3 regions of the Gottschalkia acidurici 9a genome follow, and region 1 is predicted to be linked to each of the others. Evidence: riboswitches for the same ligand, from Rfam matches in the RefSeq annotation. Region 1 holds a riboswitch; each other region holds the start of a gene.

Region 1 (3,284 bases):
ACCTACCAGAATATTCGGAGCTGCATTAATAATTTTTGGTATAATGATTGTTTCAATTAAATAGAAAAATAAAAAACAGTCTATGTCGAGACTGTTTTCTTCTTATTAGTTTCTATCACCAAATATTTTTCTTTCTAATTCTTTACCAGTTTTAGTAGCAGCAACTCCACCAAGTGCTGTTTCTCTTAATTCCATTGGTAATGATTTACCCACTTCATACATAGCTTCTACAACTTCATCAAATGGAATTACGCTTTTTACTCCAGCCATTGCAAGGTCTGTTGATATCATAGCATTTACAACTCCTGATGAGTTACGCTTAGCACATGGTGCTTCAACTAGTCCTGCTATTGGGTCACAAACAAGTCCTAATATATTTTTAATGGCAGCAGCTCCTGCATGTAATCCTTGTTCTGGTGTACCTCCAGCCATTTCTACCATCGCAGCAGCAGCCATTGCAGCAGCAGCTCCACACTCAGCCTGACATCCACCTTCTGCACCTGAAACAGTTGCGTTAGTAGCTATTATTATACCTACTCCTGAAGCTGTAAATAGTGCATTTATTATTTCTTCTTCAGTTGATCCGTATACTTCTGCAGCTGTCAATACAGCAGCCGGTACTATTCCACACGATCCTGCCGTTGCTGAAGCACATATTTTTCCCATAGAAGCATTTACTTCTGATGATGATAAAGCCATTGCAGCTGCTTTATTAACTGTATCTCCACAAAGAGTTTTCTTACCTGACTTAATGTAGTCCATAACTCTTTTAGCATCTCCACCTATAATTCCACCAACACTTTTAACCTCTTCGTTCAATCCCTTTGTAGCAGAAGATCTCATAACTTCTAAGTTAGCTTTCATTCTATCTATTACTTGTTCTCTAGTTAATCCGTATAATTCGATTTCTCTCTCTATTGTAATTTCTGATATTTTTTTGTTATGCTTTTTAGTTAATTCAATTAACTCATGTCCATATCTAAAGTTAAACATTATCTATTGACCTCCTAAAGAGTTTTTATTTTAGTATTATAATATTTGTATATTTCCCCCACCTATAGATGATCCTAATACTTCTACTTCACTTCCATCATTCTTCGTAAATATCATCTTAACTGTATTAGGGTGCTTGTCTTCTCCTAAATCCGTAGGTATAAATTCAATATCTATGCCTTTTTCTTTAGCTATATTTAAAGCATCTCTAAGTTTCTCATCATCTGGTTCCATTCCTAGAGCTCCAGCTACTAGTGCTCTATCAGTTCCGTGACCTTTATAAGTTTCAGCAAAAGAGCCATGTAAGTAAAATTTTATAGCTTTAAAATCATCCCCAACTATATTTCTAGCCTCTTTACCTAATCTAGCTGCTCCTGCTGTGTGTGAACTTGACGGTCCTATCATTATAGGTCCAAGTATATCGAATACACTATACTCTCTCATTCTTGTGCTCTCTCCTTGTCCTTTATATTTTTACTCATACCAAGTTAAAATTTTATCATAATATATAACTAATTTCAACATCTTCCAACCGTATTTATGTATCTTTATTTCATGTCTTCCGATTAGATTATATCACACAGTTCTTGCTTTTACTAACTAATATATTGCCTTTATTCTTTATACTAAATTAATATTATTTTTCTATATTATATATATTTTTCAGTTTGCTTGATTTACATCTTTCTTAATGTTAAAATTTATATAAACTATTAATATGGGGAGCTGAATATGGTCGGCTGAGAAAAAGACCCCTAAGTCTTTGACCCTTATACCTGATCTGGATAATACCAGCGTAGGAAAATAAATAACAAAACATGCGGAAGTCTATTTTATATAAATATACTTTAGACTATTATATTTATGTTTGTCATTAAACTCCTTTAGGTATAGGATCATCTGCTCTATATCTTTAAGGAGTTTTTTATTTGCTTATAAAATAAAGGAGGGAGTTTTTTTGAAAACAAGAAAATTAGTTTTATCTTCACTACTTATTGCAATAGGAGCACTTAGTTCCAATCTAATATATATTCCTATTGGACCATCTAAATGTTTTCCTGTTCAGCACATAATAAACGTTGTTTGTGGGGTAACTTTAGGACCATTTTATGCAGTAATAAATGCATTCATAACATCTCTTATTAGAGTCTCATGGGGTACAGGCTCTCTACTTGCATTTCCTGGCAGTATGGTAGGTGCGTTTCTATCAGGTTTAGCTTTTAAATATACCAGGTCTTTAGGTGGGGCATTAATTGGCGAAGTCTTGGGTACAGGTGTCCTAGGTGCACTAATAGCATATCCTATATCTACTTTTATACTTGGTCAAAATGTTTCTGTATTCTTCTTTATAACACCTTTTATGATGAGTACTGTAGTTGGAAGTATAATTGCATATGTGGTTTTAAAAGTTCTATTATCAAAAAATAAATTTCTAAATTTCAAGGGGGTATAAATTATGAAAAATGTTTTAACTATAGCTGGATCTGATTGTTCTGGTGGAGCTGGTATTCAAGCAGATTTAAAGACCTTCTCAGCACATGGTGTATATGGGATGAGTGTTATAACTGCTATAACTGTTCAAAATACACAGGGGGTTTTTGGAATACAAGATATTACAGATGATATTATAGAAGGTCAGATTAAAGTAATATTTGAAGATATAGAAGTAGATGCAGTTAAAGTTGGAATGGTGTCTAAGGTTCCTACGATTAAGGCTATTTCAAAAAAATTAAGAGAATATAATCCTAGTAATATAGTGATAGATCCCGTTATGATTTCTAAAAGTGGATTTGACTTACTTAGTCCTGAAGCTAAAAAAGCTTTAATAGAAAATCTTCTTCCTATTGCTACAGTAGTTACTCCTAATCTTCCAGAGGCTACGGCTATAACTGGTATGGAGATTAATAATATACAAGATATGAAAAAAGCAGCTAAAATAATGCATTCTTTTGGTTGTAAAAATGTGTTAATAAAGGGTGGTCATTTAGAAGACGATGCTACAGACATATTGTTTGATGGAAATGAGTTTTATTTGTTTCATGGTGAAAGAATAGATACTAAAAACACTCATGGAACTGGATGTACACTGTCGTCTTCTATAGCGTCTAACTTAGCTCTAGGGCACGATATAATATCTTCAGTTAGAAATGCGAAAAGCTATATAAGTTTAGCAATAGAGCATTCTTTAGATATAGGTAAAGGTGTTGGCCCTACTAATCATTTTTATAGTCTATATAAGAAAGCTGGTATTTTAGATGAAGATAGAAGTCAGTAAGCTCCTATTAGAAGTT
Region 2 (3,284 bases), 580 kb from region 1:
AATATGTGCCTAAATCCTTTAGAAGAAATTAATTTCGACTCTTTTTCAACCTCTTCAAATGTTAATTGATTTCTACCTATACTATTTACTGCATTAAACCCACAATAGACACATTGATTTGTACAATAATTGGCTAAATACATAGGAGTATACATAAGTATAGTCTTTCCGAACTGCTGAACTGTAAGTTTATGTGATAGCTGAGCCATATCCTCAAGAAAATATTCTGCTGTTGGAGAGAGTAATGCTAAGAAGTCCATAGAATTTAACTTACTTTTCTTTAAGATTTTCCTTATATCATTTTTAGTAATTTGCTTATTAAAACTTTCTAAATTGAAGTCCTTGTATTTAGAACAAATACTATAAAAACTCATAATATAACCTTCTTTATCAAATTATTCGTTTAAAAAACCTGTAAGTGGAGAAGATGCACTTGCTGTTATATTTACTTCTCCAAGTCCTGCAAGGTAAGCCTTTCTTCCAGCTTCAACCGCACTACCAAAAGCTTGAGCCATAAGTATAGGGTCATTAGATGAAGCTATAGCTGTATTTAAAAGGCAAGCATCAGCACCCATTTCCATAGCTTCACAAGCATCAGAGGGCTTACCTATACCTGCATCTACAATTACTGGAATAGGTATTTCATCTATGAGTATTCTAATTAGCTCTCTAGTCTGTATACCTCTATTTGATCCGATAGGAGAACCTAAAGGCATAACAGTAGCAGCCCCTACATTAACAAGCTCTTTTGCCACCATAAGATCTGGACTTATATATGGAAGGACTACGAATCCTTCAGATGCTAGAACTTCAGTAGCCTTTATAGTTTCATATCCATCAGGAAGAAGATATTTATTGTCTGAAATAACTTCTATTTTAATCCAATCTCCACATCCTGTTGCCCTTGCAAGTCTAGCTATTCGTATTGCTTCTTCAGCATTTCTTGCTCCAGATGTATTAGGGAGAAGTTGGATACCTTTAGGTATGTAACTTAGTATATTTTCTGAATCAGAACTAAAATTTACTCTTCTTAAAGCAACCGTAATGATTTCAGATTTAGATTTTTCCAAGACTTGTGGAATAAGCTTATCGGAAGAATATTTACCAGTTCCAACAAGCAATCTACTACTAAACTCTTTTCCACCAATTATTAGTTTATCGGACATATTATCAACCTCCTCCTACAAAGCTTAAAACTTCTAAGCTATCATTTTCTTTTAATACTGTATTAGCCCAATCTTCACTTCTAAGTACATTAAGATTATATTCAACCACTACATTATTTGGATAAAGTCCTTTGGATATTAAATAATCTAAAAGAGTTATACTTTCTTCTATAACTTCTTTCTGACCATTTATAAAAATGTTCATTTATATCACCACCTTCTAAATAAAACTCTTTAATACTGTTGAGAATACAAAAAAGGCTTACCTCTAGGTAAGCCTTATAGTATGCAAAATAATATATAGCAAAAATAATCTACTATTATAAAGTAAACTAAATATAAGCTTTCCTACGATGGTTCTAACCATATCAGGTTCAAAGGGTCAGGTTTTTAAACCTTCTCAGCCAAAAGGCTCCCCTAGCTCGATGTTATTATATTTTTCTTTATATGATTTAACACAATTATAGTTTATTATTTTATTTTTGTAAAGATATAAAAAGTAATCTCTATAATACCTATAAGAATTATAAAAAATAAAGTTGACAGAATATTATTAAGACTATATAATAATCTATAATATATGGTACATATTTGATAATAAAATATTCTTATCCAGAGAGGTGGAGGGACTGGCCCTGTGAAGCCCAGCAACCCAAGAGAATTTCTTGAAGGTGCTACATCCAGCAGGTAGGATCCTGATAGATAAGACGAAACAGAAGATTATCTTCCTACTGAACAATAGTAGGAAGATTTTTTATTATAGAAAATTAGGAGGCTAGGTAAATGGACAAAAAATTACGATTTGAAACTATACAACTTCATGGAGGGCAAACTATAGATAGAGAAGCTAAATCTAGAGCAGTACCAATTTATCAAACAGCATCTTATTTATTTGATGATACAGAAGACGCTGCAGATATTTTTGCATTAAAAAAATTCGGATATGCTTACTCTAGAACTAGAAATCCTGTGTTTGAGATATTAGGAAATAGATTAGCACAGTTAGAAGGTGGATTATCTACATTAGTAACGTCATCTGGAATGGCAGCTATAACTTATGCAATATTAGGTCTAGCAAAGGCGGGGGATGAGATAGTAGCATCATCAACTTTATACGGAGGGACAGTAACTCTTTTTAATTATACTTTTAAAGACCTTGGTATAAATGTTAAGTATTTTAATCCTGACAATTTAGATGAGCTTAGGGGAGTAATAACAGATAAAACTAAAGCAGTATTCATAGAAACTATAGGAAATCCAGAAATAAATGTATCTGATATAGAAGAAATAGCTAATATATCACATGAAAATAAAGTACCACTAATAGTAGATAATACATTTGCTACACCTTATCTTTGTAGACCGATAGAATTTGGAGCAGACATAGTAGTTCATTCACTTACTAAATTTTTAGGAGGTCATGGAACTAGCATAGGCGGGATACTAATTGATAGTGGAAAATTCAATTGGGATAACGGAAAATTCCCTCAGCTTACAGAAGCACAAGATAGATTTAAAGGAGTAAAGTTCTACGAGCAGTTCGGAGAAACTGCTTATATTACAAGAACAAGAAATACACTTATGAGTGACATAGGAGCCTGTCTATCTCCGTTTAATGGATTTCTAATTTTACAGGGAATAGAGACTCTTTCGCTTAGAATGGAAAGACACGTAGAGAATGCAAAAAAAATAGCTGAATATTTAGAAAATCATGAAAAAGTAGCATGGGTGAAATATCCTGCACTTAAAACAAATAAATATCATGAAATAGCTAAAAAATATTTGCCTAAAGGATCAGGAAGTATATTTGCTTTTGGACTTAAAGGTGGATATGAGGCAAGTAAAAAATTAATAGAATCTGTAGAGATATTTTCACATTTAGCAAATGTAGGAGATGCTAAGTCACTTATAATACATGCAGCATCAACTACACATCAACAATTAACGGAAGAAGAACAAATAGTAGCAGGTGTTTCACCAGATCTTATAAGAATGTCAGTTGGTATAGAAAATGTAGACGACTTGATAGAAGACTTAGAAAATGCATTAAAGAATATATAAAGGAAAGGGAGATTTTAATGAGTAAGAAATATAACTTTGATGAAGTAATAGATAGAA
Region 3 (3,284 bases), 1.2 Mb from region 1:
TAAGTTTCCACCATCTAAGTGTGAAACTAAATCATCTTCACTAATAATTGCACCCCTTGATACATTTATAAGATAAGCGTCTTTTTTCATCTTACATAATCTTTCTTTATTAAAAAGATGTTTAGTTTTATCAGTATTAGGTAAGCATATGACTACTATGTCACTTTCTTTTAAAACATCGTCTATATCATCAATTGAAAAGCATTTATCAAATCCATTTATATCTCTTCCATCTGTGTTGACTCCTAATATATCTACTCCGAAACCACTTAGTCTCTTAACAGACTCTTTTGCTATGTCTCCAGTCCCTATAAAAGCTATCTTTTTTCTATATACTTCTTTCACCGAAAAGTCCATATACCATCTTTTATTCATCTGATTTTGATAAGCACTTTTTCTATTCTTTATAAGCTCTAAAATATTAAGCACTACCCATTCACCCATAGGTATGCTATACCCGCCTTTATTATTAGTAACAGTTATATTTCTTTTTAATACTTCTTCTTTAGGAACTTGCTCAAACCCCATGCTAGTTAATTGAATCCATTTGAGAGAAGGAAAATCATTAATATCAGCCTTTTTAAACACGCTATGACACATCAATGCATCTATATCTTTCATATAGCTCTTATATTCAAATGTGGATTCATCCTCGTAATATACCTTATATCCTAAATCTTCTAAGATAGACTTTCTTTCTTCCATCTTTCCATCTTCGAATCCATATGTAAGTAATACTTTTTTCATATTTAAAGTCTCCTTTTTTTTGATTCTAACAATACTTTATCATTAAGGATGTTTTAAGTAAATCTCTTTACATAAATAGGTATATATTTTAGTTCATCATTTATTCTAGTACTCTCCATCCAAAAAATTTTATCTACTATTATATCTACGCTATCTATGTTGCTCTTTTCCTTTAACTTATGAAATTCTTCATTTAATACTACCTGTCTTCCAAGAGTAATGTGAGATGTAAAGCTCCTTTTTTCTTTTTTAATTCCTATTTTCTCAAGTAATGACTCTAAGCTCAAATGTATTTTTTCTAGATCGTTATTTAATTTTAGCCCAACCTAAACTACAGATTTGTTTCCTCTTAAAAATTGACCTATTTTATCTAACTTTAATTGAAAGCTTCTTTGGTTTAAAGATGCTCTATCAATGCATCCTTCTATTTTTTCTATATCAGATATTTTTACTTCTCTAATAAATTTAAGAGTTAAGTGAAAGTTTTCTTTACTAGTAAAGCTACCTCTTTTAGATTCCATGTAGAAAATCTTTTATGCTTTCTGTAAATTCTATTGCAATGAAAACTCTTTTAATATCATTAATAAGTAATTTGGACAATTATAATCACCTCTTTTATCTTTAATATTATCCACATTTGATGCTCCTATTCAGCTTATATTAAAACATAAAGTACTCGTCAAAGATTTAGTAATTACCTAGTATAGATAGTTAAGCTATGATATAATTAGTTTGATAATATAAAAAATAGAAAATATAGCTAGGGGAGCTTTTGCTGAGAAGGTTAAGTCCTGACCCTTTGAACCTGATGTGGTTAGTACCATCGTAGGGAAGCTTTTCATTTTATAAACGATAAAAGTATTTATATAGAAAATATAAGATTTATTACAATTTCTATACAATTAAACTCGTCTATAACAAATCAAAAGGCTTACCACTACGGTAAGCCTTTTTTTATTTTAATAATATAGGGGGAAGATAAAATGAGTTATACAACACAAATGGATGCTGCTAAAAAAGGAATATTAACTAAAGAAATGAAAATAGTAGCTGAAAAGGAGCAAATGGATTTAGAAACACTAAGAGAATTAATTGCAGAGGGTAAGGTAGTAATACCTGCCAACAAAAATCATAAAAGTTTAGATCCAGAAGGAATAGGGCAAGGACTTAAAACTAAAGTTAATGTAAACTTAGGTATATCTAAAGATTGTCAAAATATTGACTTGGAGATGAAGAAGGTAAAAAAATCTATAGAGCTAAAAGCAGAAGCAATAATGGATTTAAGCTCATTTGGAAAGACAGAAGAGTTTAGACAAAGACTTATAGACTATTCAAAAGCCATGATAGGTACAGTTCCTATTTATGATGCTGTAGGGTTTTATGATAAAGAACTACAGGACATAAGTGAGAAGGAATTCTTAAATGTGGTAGAAAAACACGCTAAAGATGGTGTAGATTTTATGACTATTCATGCTGGAATAAATAAAGCTACAGCTGAAAGATTTAAAAAGAACAAAAGAATTACACATATAGTATCAAGAGGTGGAAGCCTATTGTTTGCTTGGATGGAACTTAACAAGAAAGAAAATCCTTTTTATGAATATTTTGATAAAGTATTAGACATATGTGAGAAGTACGATGTAACACTAAGTTTAGGCGATGCTTGTAGACCTGGTAGTATAGCAGACTCTACAGATGCATCTCAGGTAGAAGAGCTTATAGTATTAGGAGAGCTCACAAAAAGAGCTTGGGAAAAAAATGTACAAGTTATGATAGAAGGACCAGGACATATGGCTATAAATGAAATAGCAGGAAATATGATGTTGGAAAAAAGATTGTGTCATGGAGCACCGTTCTATGTACTTGGGCCCCTAGTTACAGATATAACTCCAGGGTACGATCATATAACTAGTGCTATAGGTGGAGCAATTGCAGCATCTAACGGTGCAGATTTTTTATGCTATGTAACTCCAGCCGAACATTTAAGACTGCCTAATTTAGATGATATGAAAGAAGGTATTATAGCTAGTAAAATAGCAGCTCATGCAGCAGATATTGCAAATGGAATAAAAGGTGCTAGAGATTGGGACAATGAAATGAGTAAAGCTAGAGCAGATCTAGATTGGGAAAAGATGTTTGAGCTTTCTATAGATCCTGAAAAAGCTAGAAGATATAGAGCGGAGTCAACACCAGAGCATGAAGATAGCTGTACTATGTGTGGAAAGATGTGTTCAATGAGAAATATGAAAAAGATATTAAATGGCGAAGATATTAATATTTTAAGAGATTAGTCTAAAGTTTTATGAAGAGTGATATATTAAAAGTTCTACAAAAATTCGGAGCATTCCAAAGAGGACACTTTGTACTACCATCAGGAAAACATAGTGATATATATATACAATGTGCAAGATTGCTACAGTACCCTGATAAATCTATGGAGTTTATAGAAATAGTTGCAAAGAAAATTAAAAATTCTAATTTAAATTTCGATATTATTCTTGGCCCTGCAATAGGTGGTATTTTAATATCATACGAGT

The links. A riboswitch is a leader RNA that binds a small molecule or an ion and turns the genes downstream of it on or off. The one in region 1 is predicted to bind thiamine pyrophosphate.
Region 2: it holds a riboswitch for thiamine pyrophosphate, as region 1 does, so the genes downstream of both, thiS (sulfur carrier protein ThiS) here and thiW (energy coupling factor transporter S component ThiW) in region 1, are expected to answer to the same signal.
Region 3: it holds a riboswitch for thiamine pyrophosphate, as region 1 does, so the genes downstream of both, thiC (phosphomethylpyrimidine synthase ThiC) here and thiW (energy coupling factor transporter S component ThiW) in region 1, are expected to answer to the same signal.

The regions. Positions count from the first base shown of each region.
Region 1 is NC_018664.1:1,841,679-1,844,962, forward strand. It holds gene CURI_RS08845 (EamA family transporter) at 1-64, shown strand, start outside; gene sdaAA (L-serine ammonia-lyase, iron-sulfur-dependent, subunit alpha) at 106-993, opposite strand; partial or broken gene sdaAB (L-serine ammonia-lyase, iron-sulfur-dependent subunit beta) at 1,033-1,437, opposite strand; TPP riboswitch at 1,703-1,813, shown strand; gene thiW (energy coupling factor transporter S component ThiW) at 1,952-2,446, shown strand; gene thiD (bifunctional hydroxymethylpyrimidine kinase/phosphomethylpyrimidine kinase) at 2,450-3,268, shown strand; gene thiM (hydroxyethylthiazole kinase) at 3,249-3,284, shown strand, end outside.
Region 2 is NC_018664.1:1,261,676-1,264,959, forward strand. It holds gene thiH (2-iminoacetate synthase ThiH) at 1-374, opposite strand, end outside; gene CURI_RS05905 (thiazole synthase) at 396-1,166, opposite strand; gene thiS (sulfur carrier protein ThiS) at 1,171-1,371, opposite strand; TPP riboswitch at 1,495-1,595, opposite strand; SAM riboswitch class I at 1,772-1,875, shown strand; gene CURI_RS05915 (O-acetylhomoserine aminocarboxypropyltransferase/cysteine synthase family protein) at 1,950-3,227, shown strand; gene CURI_RS05920 (MalY/PatB family protein) at 3,245-3,284, shown strand, end outside.
Region 3 is NC_018664.1:606,491-609,774, reverse strand. It holds gene CURI_RS02785 (phosphoglycerate dehydrogenase) at 1-747, opposite strand, end outside; gene CURI_RS14910 (2'-5' RNA ligase family protein) at 801-1,034, opposite strand; gene CURI_RS14905 (2'-5' RNA ligase family protein) at 1,074-1,268, opposite strand; TPP riboswitch at 1,500-1,596, shown strand; gene thiC (phosphomethylpyrimidine synthase ThiC) at 1,731-3,038, shown strand; gene pyrE (orotate phosphoribosyltransferase) at 3,050-3,284, shown strand, end outside.